Regions from separate parts of the Kitasatospora sp. NPDC058032 genome, predicted to be linked through region 1. Evidence: riboswitches for the same ligand, from Rfam matches in the RefSeq annotation. Region 1 holds a riboswitch; the other holds the start of a gene.
What was found. A riboswitch is a leader RNA that binds a small molecule or an ion and turns the genes downstream of it on or off. The one in region 1 is predicted to bind glycine.

Region 1 (11,985 bases):
CCACATCGCCCCGGCGATCGGCCTGCCCGAGCTGCCCTTCGTCCGCTTCACCGGCTACGTCCCGCAGCCCGGCGACCCGCGCGTGCCGCTGATGGAACTGCTCTCCGCCCGCAAGTGGGCGCCCCTGCTGCGGTACGCGGCCGGCCGCCCGTTCGCCTGGGTCGACGACGTCATCCCGCCCCGGCTGGTCCGCAACGCGCTCTGGCGCCGCGACCGCCTGCTGCTGACGATCGACCCCGGCCCGGGCCTCGAACGCCACCACGTCGACCGGCTGCTGTCCGGCCCGCCGCGCCCCGGGCCGCTGCCCCGGATCAGCCGGTGGGCAGCCAGCTGACGTGCCCGGCGAGCAGCGCGTACCCGACGAACGCCACCGTGTCGATCAGCGCGTGCGCCACCACCAGCGGCATCACCCGCCCCCACCGCCGGTACAGCAGGCAGAACACCGCGCCCATCACCATGTTGCCGACCAGCCCGCCGACCCCCTGGTACAGGTGGTACGAGCCGCGCAGCAGCGAGCTCGCCACCAGCTGCGCCGGCCACGACCAGCCCAGCTGCCCCAGCCGGCGCAGCAGGTAGCCGAGGACGACGACCTCCTCCAGGATCGCGTTCTGCCAGGCCGACAGCAGCAGCACCGGGATCCGCCACCAGACGTCCGGCAGCCCGGACGGGGCGACCGTCAGGTTGTAGCCGGCCGCCTGCGAGACCAGGTAGAGCGCCAGCCCGGAGCCGCCGATCGCCGCCGCGACGGCCGCGCCGCGGCCGAGGTCGGACAGCTTCCGCCGGAGGTCGAAGCCGAGCACCCGCAGCGCCGCGCCCTCGCGCACCAGCAGGTAGCCGACGAGCGCGACCGGCATCAGCCCGCGGCCGATGTAGTAGAGCTGCCAGACCAGGTCCAGCCAGGGCCGGCCGGGGGCGCGCGAGCCGTTCAGGGTGGCCACCTGCTGGCCCAGCTTCACCGTCTCGGTGAGCGAGCCCGTGAAGCTGATCAGCGCGCTGATGCCGCTCGCCCCGAGCGAGAGGCCGAGGACGATCAGCAGCTCCGCCCCGAGCAGGCGGCGGGTCGGCTTCGCGGTCTCCGGTACGGTCGGGACGGTCGTCACGGGGGTGCTCCAGCACGGGCGGCGGACGGACGGCGGACGGACGGCGCTCCGGCGCCGGCGGGCGGCCGTCGGCGGACCGGAGCGATCATCCTTCCACAGCGCGCCCGGCGGGCCCGGGGGTCCTACCCCACCGGCCAGGTGTGCACCGGCTCGCCGCCGCGCATGTGCTCCATGTACCGCCGGGTCATCGCCGCCAGCGCGGCCGACCGGTCCATCCCGTACTGCTCGCGCAGCCGGTGGAAGGTCGCGACCTGCCAGGACGCCCCGTTGACGCGGCGCAGACAGCGCTGCTCGATGATGCCGAGGTAGCGGTCCCGGTCGGCCGGCTCCACACCCCACGCGTCCAGGCCCTGGTAGGCCATCGGGAGCAGCTCGTTGAGCACCAGATCGACGGCGGAAACGGTGGTCAGCCCGCCGCCGCGCCCGGCCCGGCCCTGCCGCGGCCACTGGAACACCGCGTCGACGCCGTACCGGGCCGCCTGCTGGAAGTTCTCGTCGGCCCGCTCGAACGGCAGCCTGGTCCAGATCGGCCGGGGCTGCTCTGCCAGCACCCGCACCACGCCGTAGTAGAACGCCGCGTTGGCGAGCGTGTCGGCCACGGTCGGCCCGGCGGGCAGCGCCCGGTTCTCCACCCGCAGGTGCGGCACCCCGCCGCTGACGTCGTAGACCGGCCGGTTCCAGCGGTAGATGGTGCCGTTGTGCAGCCGCATCTCGGCCAGCCGCGGCACACCGCCGGAGGCCAGCACCTTGGCCGGGTCCTCGTCGTCGCAGATCGGCAGCAGCGCCGGGAAGTACCGCAGGTTCTCCTCGAACAGGTCGTACGCCGAGTCCACCCAGCGCTCGCCGAACCAGGTGATCGGGCGCACGCCCTGCGCCTTGAGCTCCGCCGAACGGGTGTCACAGGCCTGCTGGAAGAGCACCGGCCGGGTCTCCCGCCACAGCTCCCGCCCGAACAGGAACGGCGAGTTGGCGCCGAGCGCGAGCTGCGGCCCGCAGATCGCCTGGGCGGCGTTCCACACCGAGGAGAACCGCTGCGGCGTCACCTGGAGGTGCAGCTGGAGCGAGGTCGCGGCGGCCTCGGCCACCATGGTGATCGACTCCAGCTGGAGGTGTTCGACGCCCTCGATGTCCAGCGTGATGTCCTCGCCGCGGGCGGCCAGGATCTGGTCGCTGAGCAGGCTGTAGCGCTGGTTGTGGGACATCGCGTCGAGCCCGGTGTGGTCGAGCTCCAGGGTCGGCAGGATGCCCACCATCACGATCCGCGCACCGGCCTCGGCGGCCCGCCGGTCGGCGTACTTCAGCCCGGTGTCGAGCTCCTCGCGCAGCTCCTCGAAGACGTGCCCGAAGAGCCGGTGCGGCGCGATGTTGACCTCGATGTTGAAGCGGCCGAGCTCGGTCTGGAAGTCGGCGGAGCCGATCGAGGTGAGCACCTGGGCGTTGTTCAGCAACGGCAGGCCCTGCTCGTCGGCGAGGTTGAGCTCGATCTCCACGCCCAGGACGCCCTTGGGGCGGTCGAAGCGGTCCTCGCGCAGCATCCGGCCGAGCGCGTCCAGGCAGGACTGGAGCTTGCGCCGGTACATCTGCCGGTCCGAAAGGTCCGCCCGGGTCGCCACGACCTTCTCGCCCATGGTCTCCTCCTCAAGAGCCGGCCGGCCCCCGACCGTGCAAGCATCATGCCCACCCCGAAGATCGATACCCGAAAGCTTCGATTGGCTTGCATTGCAAGGAAACTGATGCTGTTTCAGCGCATCTGCCGACTTGCCCGGTGCCACCGCCTGTGATAAACAGGTCACCCTGCGCACCTGTTCGAGTAGAATTCGCACTGCGCCACGGCCCGGCCGCCCATCGCCGCGAGATCCGGCGACAACGGCCGCGCCGGCACCGCGATCCTGCCCAACCGGACAAGGCCCAGGTCCCGTCACCGCCGACGCACCAGCCATGCCGGTATGCCGCACTCGCACGCCGATCTCGCACGGAGAGGCGACCTTGCCATGACTCTGCAGACCCCCCAGCCCCCGCCCAGTGCCCTGCGCGCGGTTCTCGCCGCGCTCGACTCGGAGACCGCGCTGCGCCAACCCGCCGCCGCCGCGCTGCGTCATCCGACCGGGCCGCTCCTCCCCGCGCACCCGCTCGCCGTCCACGTCCTGGAGGGGCCGCGGGCCGAACTCGCCGCCGCCCGGCGGACGGGGTGGCGCTTCCTCATCAAGGACGGCACCGAGGTGGCCGCCGCCGCCGAAGTGGTGCAGGGGGCGGAGGGCCACACCTTCTCCCACTTCACCGCCGGTCCGTACCTGGACTCCACGCTCCGGGCGCTGCGCGAGGCCTGGCAGCTCGCCCAGTCCGCCCGGTTCCGCTGCCAGCCGCGGCTGCTGACCTTCCCCGGTCAGTACGCGACGGCCCTGTGGCTGCACAGCCCGGACGGCGCCCCCGGCACCGACCTGCTGATCCCGCTGGCCCCGGCACCGATGGGCGTCACCGCGCACCGCGCCCACCCGGCCGTCGAGCTGCTGCCGCTGCTGGCCCGCACGCCGGTCGCCCGGACCACGATCGACCCCCGTCCGCTGCTGCTCGGCGCGACGGACTCCGCCCGGCTCGCCTCCGGGGCGCACTGAGGGCCGGCCCGCGGAACCCCCGCCCGACCCGTCCTGCGAACCGTCGCCCGACCCACCGTCACTCGGACGGCCGATCCGGACGGGTCATCCGGCATGGCCCTTCCGGGTCGTCCGCCGGATGGCCCGTCCGGTGCCGCCGACGACCCCCGACCACCTGAACGGGTGATCTCTGCCCGGGGGTTGTGGCGCATGTCACGAAATCGCTGCGCTCGCGCCCCCGGATGCCGACACTGGGAACCAGCGTGGAAGGACCTCCTGTCCTACCCACATGAGCGCCGGTCCACACCTGGCCCGGCGCCCGGACAGAATCCGACCACCGCGGCGACGCCCGCCGGCCACCGGCGACACCGCGTCACGGGGAGGATCGCAGAGCGAAGCGAGGGTACGCGTATGTGCCAGCACCGTCCTGAGTGCCCGTCGGCCGAGTCCGAGGACCGCGAGGCCGCCGTCCCGGTGGCCTGTCACCCGGAGCAGGGGTGGAGCCTGCTCTGCAACGGCGTCCTGCTGTTCGAGGACACCGGTGAGCTGCTGCCCGACGGCCGGGTGATCGCCCCGCGCCGTCCGGCCGCGAGCGCGGTCTGAGCCGCCGGGACGCCACGGGGGAACGAGCGCGACGGGCAGGGCCCCGGCGGACGGATCCGCCGGGGCCCTGCCGTGTGCCGTGCGCCGGTCCGGCGCCGGACGCCCTGCGCGTCAGACGCCGTACTCGTCCAGCGGCGGGCAGGAGCAGACCAGGTTGCGGTCGCCGTACGCGCCGTCGATGCGGCTGACCGGGGGCCAGTACTTGTCCGCCGGGTTCACGCCGGCCGGGAAGACCGCCTCCTGACGGGTGTAGCCGTGCGCCCAGTCGCCGGCCAGCTCGGCCGCGGTGTGCGGGGCGTTGTGCAGCGGGTTGTCCTCCGCCGCCCACTCGCCCGAACCGACCTTGTCGATCTCGGCCCGGATCTCGATCATCGCGTCGCAGAAGCGGTCGATCTCGTAGAGGTCCTCGGACTCGGTCGGCTCGATCATCAGCGTGCCGGCCACCGGGAACGACATGGTCGGCGCGTGGAAGCCGTAGTCGATCAGGCGCTTGGCGATGTCGTCCACCGTCACGCCGGTGTCCTTGGTGAGCGGGCGCAGGTCGATGATGCACTCGTGCGCCACCAGGCCGCCGGGGCCGGTGTAGAGCACCGGGAAGTGCGGGGCCAGCCGCTTGGCGATGTAGTTGGCGTTCAGCACCGCGACCTGGGTGGCGCGCTTGAGGCCCTCGCCGCCCATCAGCCGGACGTACGACCAGGAGATCGGCAGGATGCCCGCCGAGCCCCACGGGGCGGCCGAGATCGGGCCGACACCGGTGGCCGGACCGGCCTCCGCCTGGAGCGGGTGGTTGGGCAGGTACGGCGCGAGGTGCTCGCGCACCGCCACCGGGCCGACGCCCGGGCCGCCGCCGCCGTGCGGGATGCAGAAGGTCTTGTGCAGGTTCAGGTGCGAGACGTCCGCGCCGAACTTGCCCGGCTTGGCCAGGCCGACCAGCGCGTTCAGGTTGGCGCCGTCGACGTACACCTGGCCGCCGGCCTCGTGCACCAGGCCGCAGATCTCGGTGATCTGGGTCTCGTACACGCCGTGGGTGGACGGGTAGGTGACCATCAGCACGGCGAGGCTGTCGCGGTGCTGCTCGATCTTGGCCTTCAGGTCCTCGACGTCGACGTCGCCGTCGACCAGGGTCTTGACCACGACCACGCGCATGCCGGCCATCACCGCGGAGGCGGCGTTGGTGCCGTGCGCGGAGGACGGGATGAGGCAGACGTCGCGCTGGGTGTCGCCGTTGGCGTGGTGGTAGGCGCGCACGGCCAGCAGGCCGGCCAGCTCGCCCTGGGAACCGGCGTTCGGCTGGATGGAGACGGCGTCGTAGCCGGTCACCTCGACCAGCTGCCGCTCCAGACCGCGGATCAGGGTGAGGAAGCCCTCGGCCTGGTCGACCGGGGCGAAGGGGTGCAGCTGGCCGAACTCCGGCCAGGTCACCGACTCCATCTCGGTGGTCGCGTTGAGCTTCATGGTGCAGGAGCCCAGCGGGATCATGCCGCGGTCCAGCGCGTAGTCCCGGTCCGACAGGCGGCGCAGGTAGCGCAGCATGGCGGTCTCCGAGCGGTGGCTGTGGAAGACCGGGTGGGTGAGGTACTCGTCCTCGCGCAGCAGCGCGGCGGGCAGCGCGTCGGCGCCCTCCGCGACCTCGACGCCCTCGACGCCGAACGCGGCCCAGACGCCCGCCAGGTGCTCGCGGGTGGTGGTCTCGTCGGTGGAGACCGAGATCCGGTCCGCGCCGTCCTGGAAGACGTTGATGCCGTTGGCGCGGGCGGCGGCGGCGATCTCCGCGGCGCGGCCGGGGACGACCGCGGTGACGGTGTCGAAGAACTCGCCGTGCAGCAGCTCGACGCCGCCGGCCCGCAGGCCCTCGGCGAGTGCGGCGGCGTAGCGGTGGGTGCGGCGGGCGATGTCGGCCAGGCCGTCCGGGCCGTGGTAGACGGCGTACATCGAGGCCATCACGGCGAGCAGCACCTGGGCGGTGCAGATGTTGCTGGTGGCCTTCTCGCGGCGGATGTGCTGCTCGCGGGTCTGCAGGGCCAGCCGGTAGGCGCGGTTGCCGTCGGCGTCGACCGAGACACCGACCAGGCGGCCGGGCAGCGAGCGGGCGTACTCGGCGCGCACCGCGAGGTAGCCGGCGTGCGGGCCGCCGAAGCCCATCGGCACGCCGAAGCGCTGGGAGGTGCCGCAGGCGATGTCGGCGCCGAGCTCGGCCGGCGACTTCAGCAGGGTGAGGGCGAGCAGGTCGGCGGCGACGGCGACGATCGCGCCCAGGCCGTGGGCCTGCTCGATCAGCGGGGCGAGGTCGCGGACCACGCCGCTGGCGCCGGGGTACTGGAGCAGCACGCCGAAGACGCCGCGCTCGGCGATCTCGGCCGGGATGCCCTCGGACAGGTCGGCGACGACCACCTCGACGCCGGTCGGCACGGCGCGGGTGTTGATCACCGCGACGGTCTGCGGCAGGGTCTCGGCGTCGACCAGGAAGACACCGCCCTTGACCTTGGTGACGCGGCGGGCCAGGGCCATCGCCTCGGCGGCCGCGGTGCCCTCGTCCAGCAGGGAGGAGCCGGAGGTGGGCAGGCCGGTCAGGTCGGAGACCAGGGTCTGGAAGTTGAGCAGCGCCTCCAGGCGGCCCTGCGAGATCTCCGGCTGGTACGGCGTGTACGCGGTGTACCAGGCCGGGTTCTCCATGACGTTGCGCAGGATCACCGGCGGGGTGAAGGTGCCGTAGTAGCCCAGGCCGATCATCGACGTGAGCACGGTGTTGCGGCCGGCCAGCTCGCGCAGCTCGGCGAGGACCTGGGCCTCGCTGCGCCCGGCGGGCAGGTCGAGCGCGGTGATCGAGCGGATGGCCTCGGGGACGGCGGCGGTGGCCAGCTCGTCCAGCGAGGCGTACCCGACCTGGGCCAGCATCTTCTCCTGCGCGGCGGCGTCGGGGCCGATGTGGCGGTTCTCGAAGGGGCTGGCCTGTTCGAGCTCGGTGAGGGTCGCGGGGGTCGTGGGGCGTCCCGAGTTCGGCTGGGCGTTCATGGTGGTCGAGGCCTCCTGGTCACGGACCGGCGGGGGTGCGCACGCCCGGCGCCCCGCCGCTGCGGACAACAGCGGAGCGGCCCGGTCGGACGAACCCGACAGGCCTCCCCCTCTGTCATCGGGACCTGAGAGCTTCGCCCGCGCGGAGCGCCGTGGGACGCCCCGCCGGCTTGCACCGTCGGTGAGGGTGGGGTCCGCCGGCTCCCTCGCCCGCGATCCTGCCCTGCTTTCCAGAGTGACCTATCCCGCACGGTACGGATGCCTGAGAGATTCCGGGGAGGAGTTGCTCCTTCGGCGCCACGACCAGCGGCTTCCGCTGTCGAGGACTCTCCCGAGCGGGCTCGGCGGTCGCGCCCAGGGTACCAGCGGGAGGCACCGCGATCACGGGTGCGTCAGGTCCTTCGGCGACTTCACCGCTGTCAGCGGCCGTGCCCCGGTCGGCGCAGCCCCGGGCCCGTCCGGCCGCATCCCGCTCGCGCGCGCCCGTTTGATGGCTTTTGGTGTGAAGTGGCGCTGTCCTGCGGGCGTTTCCGCGAGCTCACCGCACTGGAGGAAAAGAGTGCAGACCGACATCGACCCCCGGGACCTCATCGGCCACAAGGCGGTGGACCGCAACGGGGACAAGATCGGCACCATCGACGAGGTGTACCTGGACGACTCCACCGGCCGCCCCGAGTGGGCCGCCGTCCGGACCGGCATCTTCGGCCGCGACGCCTTCGTCCCCCTGACCACGAGCGAGTTCTCCGGCGACGAGCTGCGGGTGCCGTACGACAAGTCCCTGGTGAAGGAGTCACCGGACTTCGGCGTGGGCCAGCACCTGTCGCCCGCCCAGGAGCTCCAGCTCTACCGCTACTACGGGCTGGACACCCCGGCGGAGGGCCGGCCATCGGCGCCGGGCGAGGGCCCGTCGGAGAAGCCGGCCGACCTCGACTTCGGCACCACCGCGGGCACCGGCCCCACCGCCGCGCCCGCGAGCCCGCCCGTCCCGAACGGGACGGGGGCCCCGAACGCGACGGCCGCCACCAACGGGACGGGAGCGGCCGGCGGCACCGACGCCTCGCGCCCGGCCAAGCAGCTCACCTTCCACCGGGCGGCCGATCTCGACAAGCCGGCCGACGCCACGCCCGAGACCCGGGTGCGGACCTTCGCCGCTCCCCCGGCCGCGCCCACCGCGCCCCACCCCGCCACCGAGCCGCAGCCGCGCCCCGCGCGGCGGCCCGAGACCGGCCCGTCCGCCTCCTCCCCCACCGGCCCGCTGGAGATCACCTGCCGCGAGGAGCGCCTGGACGTCACCACCGAGTGGCACGTGATCGGCACCGCGAAGCTGCGCAAGTACGTGACCAGCGAGCAGGTGGAGCGCCGGATCCCGGTGGTCCGCGAGCGGGTCCGGGTCGAACGGGTGCCGGTCGGCGAGGCCGAGCGGGCCGCGCTCGACGAGAAGGAGATCGCCGAGGCGGTGGAGGAGGTCACCCTGCGCGAGGAGCGTCCGGTGGTCCGCAAGTACCTGGCGCCGGTCGAACGGGTCCGGCTGGTGGTCGAGCGGTACAGCACCGAGGAGGTCGTCCGCGAGGAGCTGCGGCGCGAGCAGGTCGAGGTCCACGACAACGCCGCGGCCACGCCGGCCTTCCCGACCTCGCCGCCGCCCGCCGCGCCGGCCCCGGCCCGGCCCGCTCCGGACCGCCCGCTCGTCTGACGGCGGACTCCCGCTCCGCCGTACCGCAGGACCCCGGCCGCCCCCGGCCGGGGTCCTTCCTTTTTACCAAGGCTTAACCAATGAATATTTGACACACTGAAGTATCCCCCTGCATGGTTACTTCAGTTCATTCACTATGTACGGGAGGAAGCAACCGTGAGTGAGGCACCACAGCCCACCACCGCGGCCGAGAAGCAGAGCAGCGCCCGGGTCCTGCCGGCCCTCATCCTGGCGATGCTGTCGTTCAGCGTGGTGCAGACCGCGGTCGTCCCGATCCTGCCCTCGCTCGCCAAGGAACTGAGCGTCTCCGGCTCCAGCATCACCTGGCTGATGACGGCCAACCTGCTGTCGGCCGCCGTGCTGACCCCCCTGCTGGGCCGCTTCGGCGACCTGCGCGGCCGCAAGCCGATGCTGCTGATCTCGCTCGGCGGCCTGGTCGCGGGCTCCGCCCTCGCGGTCTCCACCCACTCCTTCACCTGGCTGGTCGTCGCCCGCGTGCTGCAGGGCGCCGGCGGTGGCGTGCTGCCGCTCGCCATCAGCATCGTCCGCGACGAACTGCCCAAGCAGAAGGTCACCGGCGGCGTCGCCGCCATCAGCGCCTCGATGGGCGTCGGCAGCGGCCTCGGCCTGGTCGCCACCGGCCTGCTGCTGGAGCACTGGAGCTACAAGTCGATCTTCTGGATGGGCCTGGTCTTCGGCCTGATCGCGGTCGCCCTGGTCGCGCTGCGGGTGCCCACCGACCCGGTCACCGACAAGGACGGCGGCGCCGACCCGCTCGGCGCGATCGCCCTCGCCGGCTGGCTCTCCGCCCTGCTGGTCGCCGTCAGCCAGGGCAACCACTGGGGCTGGACCTCCACCAAGACCCTCGGCCTGTTCGCCGTCGCCGCCGTGGTCGCCCTGATCTGGGGCGTCATCGAGGTCAAGGTCGCGCACCCGCTGGTCGACATGAAGATGATGTCGCGCCCCGCCGTCGCCTTCACCAACCTGGCCGGCCTGCTGATCGGCTTCGGCATGTACGGCTCCTTCATGGTCATCAGCAACTTCGCCCAGACCCCGGAGAAGCTCGCCCACTACGGCTTCACCGCCACCGTGCTGCACGCCGGCGTGATGCTGCTGCCCTCCGCCCTCGGCTCGATGGTCGCCGCCCCGCTCGGCGCACTGCTGATCGCCCGCCGCGGCCCGCGCCTGCCGCTGGTCCTCGGCGGCGTCCTCGGCGCCGTCTCGATGGCCTACCTGGCCCTGCGGCACAGCCACGAGGGCGACATCTACCTCTCCTCGGCGATCTTCGGCCTCGGTATCGGCCTCGCCTTCTCGGCGATGCCCGCCTACATCAACGGCGCCGTCCCGGCCGAGCAGAGCGGCATCGCCAACGGCATGAACGCCGTGCTGCGCACCGTCGGCGGCGCGATCGGCACCGCCGTCATGGCCGCCGTCCTCACCGGCGACACCATGAAGCTGCCGATCCCGGTCTCGCTTCCCACCCTGGACGCCTACCGGCACGCCTTCTGGACCGCCGCCGTGGTCTGCGCCGTGGCCGGCGCCGTCCCGTTCCTCATCCGCTCCGTCAAGCCGGTCACCAGCGTGACCACCGGCAGCCCGGCGGCGGACCTGACCTCCGGCCGGGAGCCGGTGAAGACCGACGCCTGACGAGGCGTCCGGCCCCGCGCCCAGGGACAGGGCGCGGGGACCGGACCCGGACGGTCGCCGAGGGCATCGCGACCGTCCGAGGCCCGGAACGCACGCGGCCCCACCCGGCCCCCCGCCGGGTGGGGCCGCTTCGCGCCTAAGCGTCGTCCTCCCGCTCCTCCGTCGCGCCCGGCCATCCCTCGCGCAGCGGCAGCGGCCGGGCCGGCTCCAGCGCGGGATCCTCGATCACGAAGGTCCGCACCCGCCCCGGCCCGCTCCACGGCGTCTCGAAGCGCACCGTCACCCGCCCCACCCCGCTGCCCTGCACCCACCCCGGCCCGAGCTCCGCGTGGTGGACGTCCTGCCCCGGCAGCCAGCGCCGCACCGCCACGGCCTCCTCCTCGACCGCCTCCGGCTCCTCCTCGGCCCCGGCCCCGGCGGCCTCGGTCTCCTCCCGGACGGCCTGCGCGAACAGGTCCTCCTGGGTGTAGTCGGCCAGCTGCGCCACCCCCACGCCCAACAGCCGCACCCCGCCCGTGATGTCCACCTGCGCGGCCAGCCGCCGGGCGGTCTCGACGATCACCGCCTCCTCGTCCGTCGGACCGCGCAGCGTCTCCGAGCGGGTCAGCGTGGAGAAGTCGAAACGCCGGACCTTCAGCACCACCGTGCGACCCGAGCGCCCCGCCCCGCGCAGCCGCCGCACACAGCGCAGCGCCAGCGCCTCCACCTCGCGCAGCACCCGGTCCCGGTCCGCCAGGTCCACCTCGAAGGTGTCCTCCACCGAAACCGACTTGGCGTCCTGGTCCGCCACCACCGGCCGGTCGTCCAGGCCTGTCGACATCTGGTGGACACCGGCCCCGTGCGCCCTGCCCAGCAGTTGCACCAGCTCCGGTTCCCCCGCCTCGGCGAGCTCGGCCACCGTGTTCAGCCCCGCCCGGCGCAGCACCTGCTCGGTGGCCGGGCCGATCCCCGGCAGCGCCCGCACCGGCATCGGCCCCAGCACCGCCCGCTCCTGCCCCGGCTCGATCAGCACCAGCCCGTCCGGCTTGGCCTGCTCGGAGGCGATCTTGGCCATCAGCTTCGAGCCCGCCGCCCCGACCGAGGCGGTCAGCCCGGTGCGCCGCTCGATGTCCGCCCGCAGGTCCTCCGCCAGCGCCAGCACCAGCCGCTCCCCCGTCCCGTGCTCCGCCTCGGCCAGCACCGGGCCGTACGGACCGGCCTCCAGGTCGACGAAGGCCTCGTCCAGGCTCAGCGGCTGCACCAGCGGCGACAGCTCCCGCAGCAGCGCCATCACCAGCTCGCTCACCTGCCGGTACGCCTCGAAACGGCCGGCCAGGAAGGCCGCGTTCGGGCAGAGCCG
Region 2 (11,985 bases), on a different contig from region 1:
TCGACAGGCCGGTCTCCCGGGTGAGCCGCAGCAGCTCCTCGCCGGTGCGGAAGGGGTACTTCAGTGCGGTGTCGTCGGGCTTGACCCGGTCCGCGCCGATCGCGTCCTCGTCGACGACGAAGCCGCCGCCGACCGAGTAGTAGGTCTTCTCCAGCACGGTCGAGCCGTCGGCCCGGAAGGCCCACAGCGTCATGCCGTTGGCGTGGTACGGCAGCGAGCGGCGCCGGTGCAGCACCAGCTGGGTGTCGGGGTCGAAGTCGATGGCGTGCACGCCGAGCAGGTGGATCCGCTTCTCGGCGGTGATCCGCTCGACGTCGCGGTCGGCCTGGTCGACGTCGATGGTGCGCGGGGAGGCGTTCTCCAGGCCCAGCAGCACCGCCTTCGGGGTGCCGTGGCCGTGGCCGGTGGCGCCGAGCGAGCCGTACAGCTCGGCGCGGACGGCCGTCACCTCGGTCAGCAGGCCCTCCGACTTCAGGCGGCGGGCGAACATCCGGGCTGCGCGCATCGGCCCGACGGTGTGGGAGCTGGAGGGACCGATGCCGATGGAGAAGAGGTCGAAGACGCTGATGGCCACGGAGGGACGTCCTTGTCTGGTCTCGTGGGTGGTGCCGGCAGGGAGGGGAGGACGGCGGTGGCGGGAGGGTGGGTCGGGCGAGGGCGGGCGGCTGACACGGGTCGGGGCACCGCGCGCACTCTCCAGTGTGCGCGGTGCCCCGGAATCCCCGGTGTCCGGGCGGGGTGAGCCCGGTCACCGGCCGCCGAACGGCGGGACCTACAGGTTGGGGTAGAGCGGGTACTTCTCGGCCAGGGCGGTGACCCGGGCCTTGAGCGCCTCGGCGGTGCCCTCGTCGAAGGCCGGCTTCAGGGCCTCGGCGATGATGTCGGCGACCTCGCGGAAGTCCTCGGCCTGGAAGCCGCGGGTGGCGAGCGCCGGGGTGCCGATCCGCAGGCCGGAGGTGACCATCGGCGGGCGCGGGTCGTTCGGGATGGCGTTGCGGTTGACGGTGATGCCGACCTCGTGCAGACGGTCCTCGGCCTGCTGGCCGTCGAGCCGGCTGTTGCGCAGGTCGACCAGGACGAGGTGCACGTCGGTGCCGCCGGACAGCACGGAGACGCCGGCCTCGGTGACGTCGGCCTGCAGCAGGCGCTCGGCGAGGATCCGGGCGCCGTCCAGGGTGCGCTGCTGGCGCTCCTTGAACTCCTCCGAGGCGGCGACCTTGAAGGCGACGGCCTTGCCGGCGATGACGTGCTCCAGCGGGCCGCCCTGCTGGCCGGGGAAGACCGCGGAGTTGATCTTCTTGGCGTGCTCGGCCTTGGAGAGGATGACGCCGCCGCGCGGGCCGCCCAGGGTCTTGTGGGTGGTGGTGGTGACCACGTCCGCGAACGGCACCGGGTTGGGGTGCAGGCCCGCGGCGACCAGGCCGGCGAAGTGCGCCATGTCGACCATCAGCAGCGCGCCGACCTCGTCGGCGATCCGGCGGAACTCGGCGAAGTCGAGCTGGCGCGGGTAGGCGGACCAGCCGGCGATGATCAGCTGCGGGCGGTGCTCCTTGGCGAGGCGCTCGACCTCGGCCATGTCGACCTGGCTGGTCTTGTCGTCCACGTGGTACGGCACCACGTTGTAGAGCTTGCCGGAGAAGTTGATCTTCATGCCGTGGGTCAGGTGGCCGCCGTGGGCCAGGTTCAGGCCCAGGATGGTGTCGCCCGGCTTGATCAGCGCGAACATCGCGGCGGCGTTGGCCTGCGCGCCGGAGTGCGGCTGGACGTTGGCGTGCTCGGCGCCGAACAGCGCCTTGATGCGGTCGATCGCGATCTGCTCGACCACGTCGACGTGCTCGCAGCCGCCGTAGTAGCGGCGACCGGGGTAGCCCTCGGCGTACTTGTTGGTCAGCACCGAGCCCTGGGCCTCCATGACCGCCACCGGGGCGAAGTTCTCGGAGGCGATCATCTCCAGGGTGGTCTGCTGGCGGTGCAGCTCGGCGTCGACCGCGGCGGCGATCTCCGGGTCGAGGGCGTGCAGGGACTGGTTCAGAACCGTCATGGTGGGGTCTTCCCGGGAGGAGGCGGGGCAGAGGGGGGCCGGCAGCGGGGCGGCCGTGGTGCGACGGCCGCCCCGGCGGTGGCTCAGGCCGAGGGGTTGGTGAGCGCGGTGTACTCGTCGGCGGTCAGCAGCTTGCCGGTCGACTCGATGCGGACCTTGAACAGCCAGCCACCCTCGAACGGCTCGCTGTTGACCAGGCTGTTGTCGTCGGAGACGGCCTCGTTGACCTCGGTGACCTCGCCGGTCACCGGCGAGAACAGGTCGCTGACCGACTTGGTCGACTCCAGCTCGCCACAGGTCTCGCCGGCGGTCACGGTGTCGCCGACCTCGGGGAGCTGCACGTACACGATGTCGCCGAGGGCGTCGGCGGCGTGCTTGGTGATGCCGATCGTGGCGACCTCACCGGCCTCGGAGGTGGTCAGCCACTCGTGCTCGTCGGTGTACTGCAGGTGCTGGGGGTTGCTCATGGCGTCATTCTCCAGGATGGGAAGCGGGTACGACGAAGCGGCCCGGCGCGCGGACCTGCCTCGCGTGGGAAACAGCGGGAAACCGGTGGGGGAGGGGCGTCAGCGGGCGCGCTTGTAGAACGGCAGCGCCACGACCTGGACCGGCTCGTGCTTGCCGCGCACGTCCACCGCGACGGTGGTGCCGGGGGCGGCGTGGGCCGCGTCCACGTAGGCCATCGCGATCGGCTTCTCCAGCGTGGGGGAGGGCGCGCCGGAGGTGATCCGGCCGATCGCCTCGCCGTCGGTGGAGACCACGGTGTACTCGGCGCGCGGCACGCGCTTGCCCTCGGAGACCAGGCCGACCAGCACCCGCGGCGCCTTGGCCTCGGCCTCGGCGGCGGCCCGCTCCAGGGCCTTGCGGCCGACGAAGGCGCCCTCGTTGGTGGTCTTGTCGAAGCGGACGACCCGGCCCAGGCCCGCGTCGAACGGGGTCAGGTCGGTGGACAGCTCGTGGCCGTACAGCGGCATGCCGGCCTCCAGGCGCAGCGTGTCGCGGCAGGACAGGCCGCAGGGGATCAGACCGCGCCCGGTGCCGGCCTCGGTCAGCGCCTGCCAGATGTGCTCGGCGTCGCCCGGGTTGCAGAAGATCTCGAAGCCGTCCTCGCCGGTGTAGCCGGTGCGGGCGAGCAGCACGTCACGGCCGGCCACCTGGGCCGGGAGGATCGCGTAGTACTTCAGGCCGGGCAGGTCGGCCTCGGTGGTGTCGGCCAGGATCCCGGTGGACTCCGGGCCCTGCACGGCGATCAGCGCGTAGGCGTCGCGGTCGTCGGAGACGACGGCGTTGAAGCCCTTGGCACGGGCGATCAGCTCGTCCAGCACCAGCTGGGCGTTGGAGGCGTTGGCGACGACCAGGAAGGCGTCCTCGCGCAGGCGGTAGACGATCAGGTCGTCCAGGATGCCGCCGTCCTCGGCGCAGATCATGGTGTAGCGGGCGCGCAGCACGCCGAGCGCGGAGACGAAGCCGACCAGGGCGTGGTCCAGCATCTCGCCGGCCTGCGGGCCGGTGACGGTGATCTCGCCCATGTGGGAGAGGTCGAACAGGCCGGCCTTGGTGCGGACGGCGAGGTGCTCCTCGCGCTCGCTGCCGTAGCGCAGCGGCATGTCCCAGCCGGCGAAGTCGGTCATGGTGGCGCCGAGGGCGCGGTGCAGCGCGTCGAGCGCGGTGAGGCGGAGGGACGACATGGCCAGGAACTCCTCGGTCGGGGCACTCAGGGGTGCGCGCGCCGGGACCGGCCCTGTCTCGGGGGCGGCGGACCCTGCGCGCGGGCATGCGGCGGCTGGGTCTCCCCATCTGTCGTCGTACCTGAGAGCTTCACCGTCCACTGCCCTGTAGGGGAACAGCATGGCGGCTTGCACCGTGGGTGGGCGGACGGCAGGGCCGTACGCCGCTTTCCAGATGTGCCTAACCCGTGCGGTAGGGGTGCCTGAGAGATTCCGGGGAGGACTTGCTCCTTCGGCGCCGGCTGTGCCGCCTGGACGGGGCACTCCGGACTCTCCCGCGCGGGTTCGAGCGGCCGGTATGGAGTTGGCGGGGCCTGGGTGGATGCCACCGCAGACGCGCACATCATGGCACGTCCGCCGGGACAAGGGGAGAGGGGGTTGCGTCACGTCGGGCCTGGCGGCCCGGGGCGGGGTGCCGAAACGCTAGGCTGCGGGCATCGGCGAGCAGAGGACGGTACGGCGGCGCATGGGGTACCCGGTGGAGCAGCAGGGGTGGGACGGGGCCGAGTCGGCGCCGCCGGGAGGCGCGTGGCCGGCCAACGAGCTGGAGCAGGTGCTCACCGCCGCGCTCGGCGACCCCGGTGCGACCCCGCGGGTGATCGAGGTGCTGGCGCGCAGCCAGGTGTGGATCCCGCTGCCGTCGGGCGGCGGCCCGCAGGGGCAGTCGCTGGACCTGCCGACGATCGAACTGGCCGGCGACCCCTATGTCCCGGTGTTCTCCTCGCAGGAGGTGTTCGTCCAGCAGGCGCCCGGGATGGCGTTCGCGGTCGCCCCGGTGTGGGAGTTCGCCCGCGGTCTGCCGCTGGGCGTGGGCATCGCCGTCAACCCCGAGGCGGCGGTGGGCATCCCGGTGCCGCCGGAGGGCGTGGCGGAGCTGCGCCGCGGGCCGCGCGAGGACCGCTGGGCCGACGCTCCGGACGCCGTGCAGGCTCCGGGCGGCGGCCGGGTGGCGCTGCGCGAGCCGGTGCCGGGGGAGGACCCGGAGGCGTTCCTGGCCGCCTGCCGCGCGGAACTCGCGGCGCTGCCGGGAGTGCTGACCGCCCGGCGGGCGCTGGCGAGCGTCGAGGGCGAGCCGACCGTGATGTTCGTGGGCGTCCAGCTGGATCCGGGGGCCCCCGCCGACCCGGCTGCGGTGAACGAGGGATTGGGCCGCGCACTGGGAACCGCACCGCTTCCCGGAGGCGTCCACCTCGTACTGCTCGACCTCGCGGACGATCCGGTGGTCGACTGGTTGGTGAACCGGGTCGCGCCCTTCTACGTGCGGGGCTGACCCGGCCCCGGCCGTCCGTCCGGCAGCCGTCGGACGGGGTGCGGGCGGGGAGGCGGTGCGGACCCTGGCACGGTGGCGTGGCGGCGGTCGGTGGCCGCCCCATAGGGTGCGTGCTGACGGCCGCCGGGCCGCCGGTGACGGACGAGGAACGAAGAAGCGCAGCGAGGTGGGCGCATGAGTGCGGGATCGGTAGCTGGCGGTGCACCGGGGCCCTGGGGCCAGGCGCCCACCGGACGCCCGGATCCGGGCGCGCTGGAGCGCGCGCTGCGCGAGGTGGCGCCGGAGCGCTACGAGGCCTACGAGACGATGCTGCACGCGCTCGCCGAGGGCCGGGTCTGGATGCTGCTCTGGCACGGCACGCCGGGCAGCGCGGACGCCCAGTACGGGAACATGGAGATCAGCGGCCACGGCTACGCGCCGGCCGTCACCTCGCCCGAGCAGCTGGCGGCGTCCGGCTGGGCGCGGGCGCACGAGGTGATCTCCGGCCGGGAGATCGCGGCCTCGCTGTACCGGACCCGGTGGGGCCTGTGGCTGAACCCGCACGCCCCGGGCGGCGGGGTGGGCGTGCCGTGGGCGGACCTGCGCCGGGTCGCCGCGGGCCTGGACCGGCTGCCGGCCGGGCCGCTGAAGCTGAGCGAGCCGCAGGTGCCGGCGCAGCAGTTCTTCGCGCTGCTGGAGCGCCAGGCGGTCGAGGTGCGCGCGGTGAGGGCGCTGCGCCGGGCCTGGGTGCGGCCGTCGGTGGGCGAACCGTACCTGGCGATCGGCCTGGACCTGTACGAGAGTTCGCCGCCCACGGTGGAGGCGGTGCGGGCGCTGATGCAGCGGGCGATCGCGGTCGCGCCGGAGGGGCTGGCGGTCTCGACGGTCGCGATGGCGGACGAGTACGACCCGGTGGCGCTGTGGATGCGGGCCAACGCGCGCCCGTTCTACGACCGGGAGGCGGCCGGGCACGGCCGGCCGGCGACGGGGCCGTACCCGCCGGTGCCGCCGCCGTACACCGCGCAGCAGGGGCCGGCCCAGGGGCACGGCTTCGGCTACGGCACGCATCCGCCGGCGCAGGGCTGGCCGGGGCAGCAGCCGCCGCAGCAGCCGTGGCCCGGCTACCCCGGTCGCTAGGGCCTCTCTTTCGGATCACGCCGGGCGGTCGCCGCCGGAGCACGCACCTCGCCGGCTTGTCGTCGGTCGCCGATGCTCCGCATGGACTCCCTCCTCCGTGCCGCCGATGCACGCACTCCAACGACGCCCGCTTGTCCGACGTGATCCGAAAGAGAGGCCCTAGGCCCTCTCCGCCTTCTCCCGGACCGTCCCGGGCGCGCTCAACACCCGTCCCTGAGGCCGGCTTGACACAGTGTCAGGCCGGTCTCGGTGCTTTTCCGGACGTTCCCGGTGAAGTGGGTGGCAGACATCTTGACATGGCTGTTACAGCTGTGTGAAGAGGGCTATGCCGAAGATCGGGGAGGTGCATGCGCACAGATCACAGTTGGGCATCTGTCGGTTGGCAGGGCTGGCGCAAGCCAGTTCGGATGGCAGAGAGTTCTGCAACAGCCCACAGCGCGTGGTTGGCGTCCCACAAAGGCGAACGCGCTGGCGGACCGCATGATCCACGTGACGCCCATCCCGCGTGGCAGCAGCACTGAGCACGTCGTACCGCTGGGGAAGCACCCCACCCGTACTCCCGCACCTCCGCACCCAAGCACGTCCGCACCAGCCGAGCCGCCGATCCCGGCGTCCGGCACCCGTGGGCCGGCCACCGTCGGCGAGGGGACCGAACTGACCATGACCGCACCCATCAAGACCGCCGGCAACGCACCGGAGGCAGACGCCGCCGCGAGCCCGGCCAAGAAGATCGAGGGCCGCTCGCTCGGCCGGATCGCCTGGACCCGCTTCAAGCGGGACAAGGCCGCCGTCGCCGGCGGTGTCGTGGTGATCCTGCTGATCCTGCTCGCCGTGCTCGCCAAGCCGATCGAGTCGATCTTCGGCCTGGACCCCGACGCCCTCAACCAGGACCTGCTGGACGCCGACCTCGGTGGCCTCCCGCTGGGTGACTGGGGCGGCATGAGCTGGGACCACCCCCTCGGCGTCGACCCGCTGCAGGGCCGTGACCTGCTGACCCGTGTGATCGAGGGCTCCTGGGTCTCCCTGCTGGTCGCCTTCGGGGCGACCGTGCTGTCCAACACCATCGGCACCGTGCTCGGCGTCATGGCCGGCTACTACGGCGGCTGGGTGGACGCCGCGATCAGCCGGGTGATGGACGTCTTCCTCGCCTTCCCGCTGCTGCTCTTCGCCATCGCGATCTCCACCTCGCTGCAGGGCGGCGCGTTCGGTCTGCACGGCCTGCCGCTGCACATCGTGGTGCTGGTCTTCGTGATCGGCTTCTTCAACTGGCCCTACATCGGCCGCATCGTGCGCGCACAGACCCTCTCGCTGCGCGAGCGCGAGTTCGTCCACGCGGCCCGCAGTCTGGGCGCCCGGGGCCCGTTCATCCTGTTCAAGGAGCTGCTGCCCAACCTGGTCGGCCAGATCCTGGTCTACGCGACCCTGCTGATCCCGACCAACATCCTCTTCGAGGCCGGTCTGAGCTTCCTCGGCGTCGGCATCCAGCCTCCGCAGGCCTCCTGGGGCGGGATGCTCCAGGACGCGATCCGGTACTACCAGGTGGACCCCCAGTACATGGTGGTCCCCGGTCTGGCGATCTTCATCACCGTGCTCGCCTTCAACCTGCTCGGCGACGGGCTGCGTGACGCCCTCGATCCCAAGAGCAACTGACCACACGTCAGGATCCCTCGTTCAGCCATCACTTCCTCAAGGGGTTGATCTCACCCATGCGTAGGTCCCGCACCGTCGCGCTGACCGCCATGGCCGCCGCCGCGGTCCTGGTCGTCACCGGCTGCTCGTCGAGCAAGAAGAGCGACGACACCAAGTCCACCTCCGCCGCCACCGGCACCGAGGCCGCCGGCGGCTCCGGGGCCAACGCGGCCACCAAGAACATCGTCAACGCCTCGGACAAGAAGGGCGGGACGGTCACCTTCGAGATGAAGGGCACCCCGGACTCGCTCGACCCGGGCAACACGTACTACGCCTACATCTACAACTTCTCGCGTCTGTACGGGCGTCCGCTCACCACCTTCCAGCCGGGCGCCGGCGAGGCGGGCAACAAGCTCGTCCCGGACCTCGCCGAGTCGCTCGGCCAGGTCAGCGCGGACGGCCTCACCTGGACGTACAAGCTGCGCAAGGGCCTGAAGTTCGACGACGGCACCCCGATCACCTCGAAGGACGTCAAGTACGCCGTCGAGCGCTCCAACTTCGCGCCGGACGTGGCCTCCAACGGTCCGACGTACTTCAAGGAGCTGCTGGTCGACAACGAGACGCCGTACGCGGGTCCGTACAAGGACAAGACCGGCGACCTCAAGTCGATCGAGACGCCCGACGACACCACGATCGTCTTCCACCTGAAGCACGCCTTCGCCGACTTCGACTACCTGGTCAGCGCCCCGCAGACGGTCCCGGTCCCGCAGGCCAAGGACACCGGCGCCGACTACGTCAAGAAGATCGTCTCCTCGGGCTCCTTCAAGTTCGAGTCCTACGAGGACGGCAAGCAGGCCGTCCTGGTCCCGAACACCAACTGGGACCAGAGCACCGACCCGATCCGGAAGCAGCTGCCGGACAAGATCGTGCTCAAGATGAACATCGACCAGGCCACCATCGACAAGGACCTGCTGGCCGGCAACGCCCAGGTCGACCTGGTGGGCGGCGGCGTCGACCCGCAGACCCAGGCGCAGATCCTGCAGAACCCGAAGCTCAAGGCGAGCACCGACAACGCCTACGGCGGCCGCCTGGTCTACATGGCGATCAACACCGACGTCGCGCCGTTCGACAACATCGAGTGCCGCAAGGCCGTGCAGTACGCGGTCGACAAGGTCTCCGTGCAGACCTCGCTCGGCGGCCCGATCCGCGGCCAGGTCGCCAACACCGTGCTCCCGCCGGACATCCCGGGCCACCAGGACTTCAACGTCTGGGAGACCAAGGACAACAAGGGCGACGAGGCCAAGGCCAAGGAGGCCCTGAAGGCCTGCGGCAAGGACGGTGGCTTCAGCACCGTGCTGTCCGCCCGCACCGAGCGCGCCACCGAGGTCGCCGCCGCGACCTCGATCCAGGCCGCGCTGAAGAAGGTCGGCATCAGCGCCGAGATCCAGCAGTACCCGCAGGGCAAGTACCTGGCCGACAGCGCGGGCGCCCCGGCGTTCGCCAAGGAGCACAACATCGGCCTGATGATGATGCAGTGGGGCGCCGACTGGCCGACCGGCTACGGCTTCCTGCAGCAGATCGTCGACGGCCGCGCGATCAAGGCCTCCGGCAACAGCAACCTGGCCTCGCTGAACGACGCCGCGGTCAACAAGCTGCTCGACGACGCCGCGACCAACCCGGACAAGGCGGCCCGCGAGAAGATCTACGGCGACATCGACAAGAAGGTCATGGACCAGGCGGTCTACGTCCCGCTGACCTACTTCAAGGTCTTCCTGTACCGCCCGGACAACGCCACCAACCTCGCGTCCACGCCGGCCTTCTCGGGTGAGTACGACTACCTGAACATCGGCACCACCAAGTAAGAGCCTGGCTCCGCATCCCTGAAGGCAGGTGAAGGCAGCGGCGCCCGCCGCCGTCCGGAGGATCCCGGACGGCGGCGGGCGGCCGGAGCCGACCAACTGTGTTTGCCTACATCATCCGCAGGATCTTCGCGGCCGTGCTGCTGCTGCTGGTCGTCAGCGCCGTCACCTTCGCGATCTTCTTCCTGCTCCCGCGTCTCGCCGGCGAGACGGTCGACCAGCTGGCCACCCAGTACATCGGGAAGAACCCCTCGCCCGAGGCGGTCCAGGCGGTCAAGCAGAACCTCGGCCTCGACCAGCCGCTGTACACGCAGTACTGGAACTTCCTCAAGGCGCTGGTCACCGGAGCCGAGTACACCTTCGGTCCGGAACCGGCCACCTGCCACGTGCCCTGCTTCGGCTACTCCTTCAAGAACCACCTCGAGGTCTGGCCCGAGCTGTCCAAGCGGATCCCGGTCACCCTCTCGCTGGCCATCGGCGCCGCGGTGCTCTGGCTGGTCTCCGGCGTCGCCACCGGCGTCGTCTCCGCGCTCAAGCCGCGCTCGATCTTCGACCGGATCTCGATGGGCATCGCGCTCGCCGGCGTCTCGCTGCCGGTCTTCTTCACCGGCGCGCTGCTGCTCACCGTGTTCAGCTACGAGTGGCCGATCCTCGACAACCTCGAGTACACCAACTTCACCGACAACCCGCTGATGTGGGCCCGCAACCTGATCCTCCCGTGGATCTCGCTGGCCTTCCTCTACTCCGCGCTCTACGCCCGGCTCACCCGCGCCGGAATGCTGGAGACCATGAGCGAGGACTACATCCGCACCGCCCGGGCCAAGGGCCTGGTCGAGTCCAAGGTCGTCACCCGGCACGGGCTGCGCGCCGCGCTCACCCCGATCGTCACCATCTTCGGCATGGACCTCGGCCTGCTGCTCGGCGGCGCGCTGATCACCGAGCAGGTCTTCTCGCTCCAGGGCGTCGGCCAGTTCGCCGTCCAGGCGATCACCGACAACGACCTGCCGAAGATCCTCGGCGTCACCCTGCTGGCCGCCTTCTTCATCGTCCTCTGCAACCTCGTGGTTGACCTCCTGTACGCCGCTGTCGACCCCCGGGTGAGGCTGTCGTGACCGAGCTCCAGAAGACCCCGGCCCGCGCGGCCGCCCCGGGCGGCGAGGAGGCCTTCCTCTCGGTGCGGGACCTGCGGATCCACTTCGACACCGACGACGGCCTGGTCCGCTCCGTCGACGGGGTGAGCTTCGACCTCGCCAAGGGCCGTACCCTCGGCATCGTCGGCGAGTCCGGCTCCGGCAAGTCCGTCACCTCGCTGGGCATCATGGGCCTGCACCGCTCCAAGCGGGCCCGGATCACCGGCGAGATCCGGCTCGACGGCGAGGACCTCATCGCGGCCGGACCCGACCGGGTCCGCGAACTGCGCGGCAAGAAGATGGCGATGATCTTCCAGGACCCGCTCACCGCGATGCACCCCTACTACACGGTGGGGCAGCAGATCGTCGAGGCCTACCGGGTGCACCACCCGCAGGCGAGCAAGCGGCAGGCCCGCGCCCGGGCCGTCGAGATGCTCGACCGGGTCGGCATCCCGCAGCCCGACCGCCGGGTCGACGACTACCCGCACCAGTTCTCCGGCGGCATGCGCCAGCGCGCCATGATCGCCATGGCGCTGGTCAACGACCCGTCGCTGCTGATCGCCGACGAGCCCACCACCGCCCTGGACGTCACCGTCCAGGCGCAGATCCTGGACCTCATCCGGGACCTCCAGGAGGAGTTCGGCTCGGCCGTCATCATCATCACCCACGACCTCGGGGTGGTCGCCGAGCTGGCCGACGACATCCTCGTCATGTACGGCGGCAGGTGCGTCGAGCGCGGCCCGGCCGAGACCCTCTTCGACGCGCCCGAACACCCCTACACCTGGGGCCTGCTGGGCTCGATGCCGCGCCTGGACCGCGAGCTGCAGGACCGCCTCGTCCCGGTCAAGGGCACCCCGCCCAGCCTGATCAACGTGCCGTCCGGCTGCGCCTTCCACCCGCGCTGCCCCTACGCGGAGCTGACCGGCGGGCGCTCCACCGAGGAGACCCCGAAGCTCACCGAGGTCGCGCCCGGACACCACGCCGCCTGTCACCTCGCGCTCGCCGAGCGGCACCGCATCTTCGCCGAAGAGATCGCGCCCCGGCTGTGAGCCCGGCCTCGTACCACCTTTCTGGAGAGAACCGATGACGGACACTCAGGCGGCGAGCATCCCCTCGCAGACGCCCGCCCCGGACCGGCGGCCGCTGCTCGAGGTGACCGGGCTGACCCGGCACTTCCCGATCCACAGCGGCCTGCTGCGGCGTCAGACCGGCG

Region 2: linked by a shared signal. The riboswitch ahead of gcvT (glycine cleavage system aminomethyltransferase GcvT) and the one ahead of gcvP (aminomethyl-transferring glycine dehydrogenase) in region 1 are both predicted to bind glycine.

The regions. Positions count from the first base shown of each region.
Region 1 is NZ_JBHVRK010000014.1:226,109-238,093, forward strand. It holds gene ACFVUH_RS23135 (HAD domain-containing protein) at 1-334, shown strand, start outside; gene ACFVUH_RS23140 (CPBP family intramembrane glutamic endopeptidase) at 312-1,100, opposite strand; gene ACFVUH_RS23145 (glutamate--cysteine ligase) at 1,223-2,728, opposite strand; gene ACFVUH_RS23150 (hypothetical protein) at 3,092-3,712, shown strand; gene ACFVUH_RS23155 (DUF5999 family protein) at 4,103-4,294, shown strand; gene gcvP (aminomethyl-transferring glycine dehydrogenase) at 4,406-7,306, opposite strand; glycine riboswitch at 7,547-7,650, opposite strand; gene ACFVUH_RS23165 (DUF2382 domain-containing protein) at 7,866-8,999, shown strand; gene ACFVUH_RS23170 (MFS transporter) at 9,156-10,646, shown strand; gene ACFVUH_RS23175 (DNA polymerase IV) at 10,783-11,985, opposite strand, start outside.
Region 2 is NZ_JBHVRK010000040.1:839-12,823, forward strand. It holds gene ACFVUH_RS35090 (L-serine ammonia-lyase) at 1-574, opposite strand, end outside; gene glyA (serine hydroxymethyltransferase) at 773-2,041, opposite strand; gene gcvH (glycine cleavage system protein GcvH) at 2,125-2,508, opposite strand; gene gcvT (glycine cleavage system aminomethyltransferase GcvT) at 2,608-3,729, opposite strand; glycine riboswitch at 3,950-4,056, opposite strand; gene ACFVUH_RS35110 (enhanced serine sensitivity protein SseB) at 4,235-5,038, shown strand; gene ACFVUH_RS35115 (enhanced serine sensitivity protein SseB C-terminal domain-containing protein) at 5,213-6,154, shown strand; gene ACFVUH_RS35120 (ABC transporter permease) at 6,815-7,804, shown strand; gene ACFVUH_RS35125 (ABC transporter substrate-binding protein) at 7,861-9,645, shown strand; gene ACFVUH_RS35130 (ABC transporter permease) at 9,744-10,754, shown strand; gene ACFVUH_RS35135 (ABC transporter ATP-binding protein) at 10,751-11,821, shown strand; gene ACFVUH_RS35140 (ABC transporter ATP-binding protein) at 11,856-11,985, shown strand, end outside.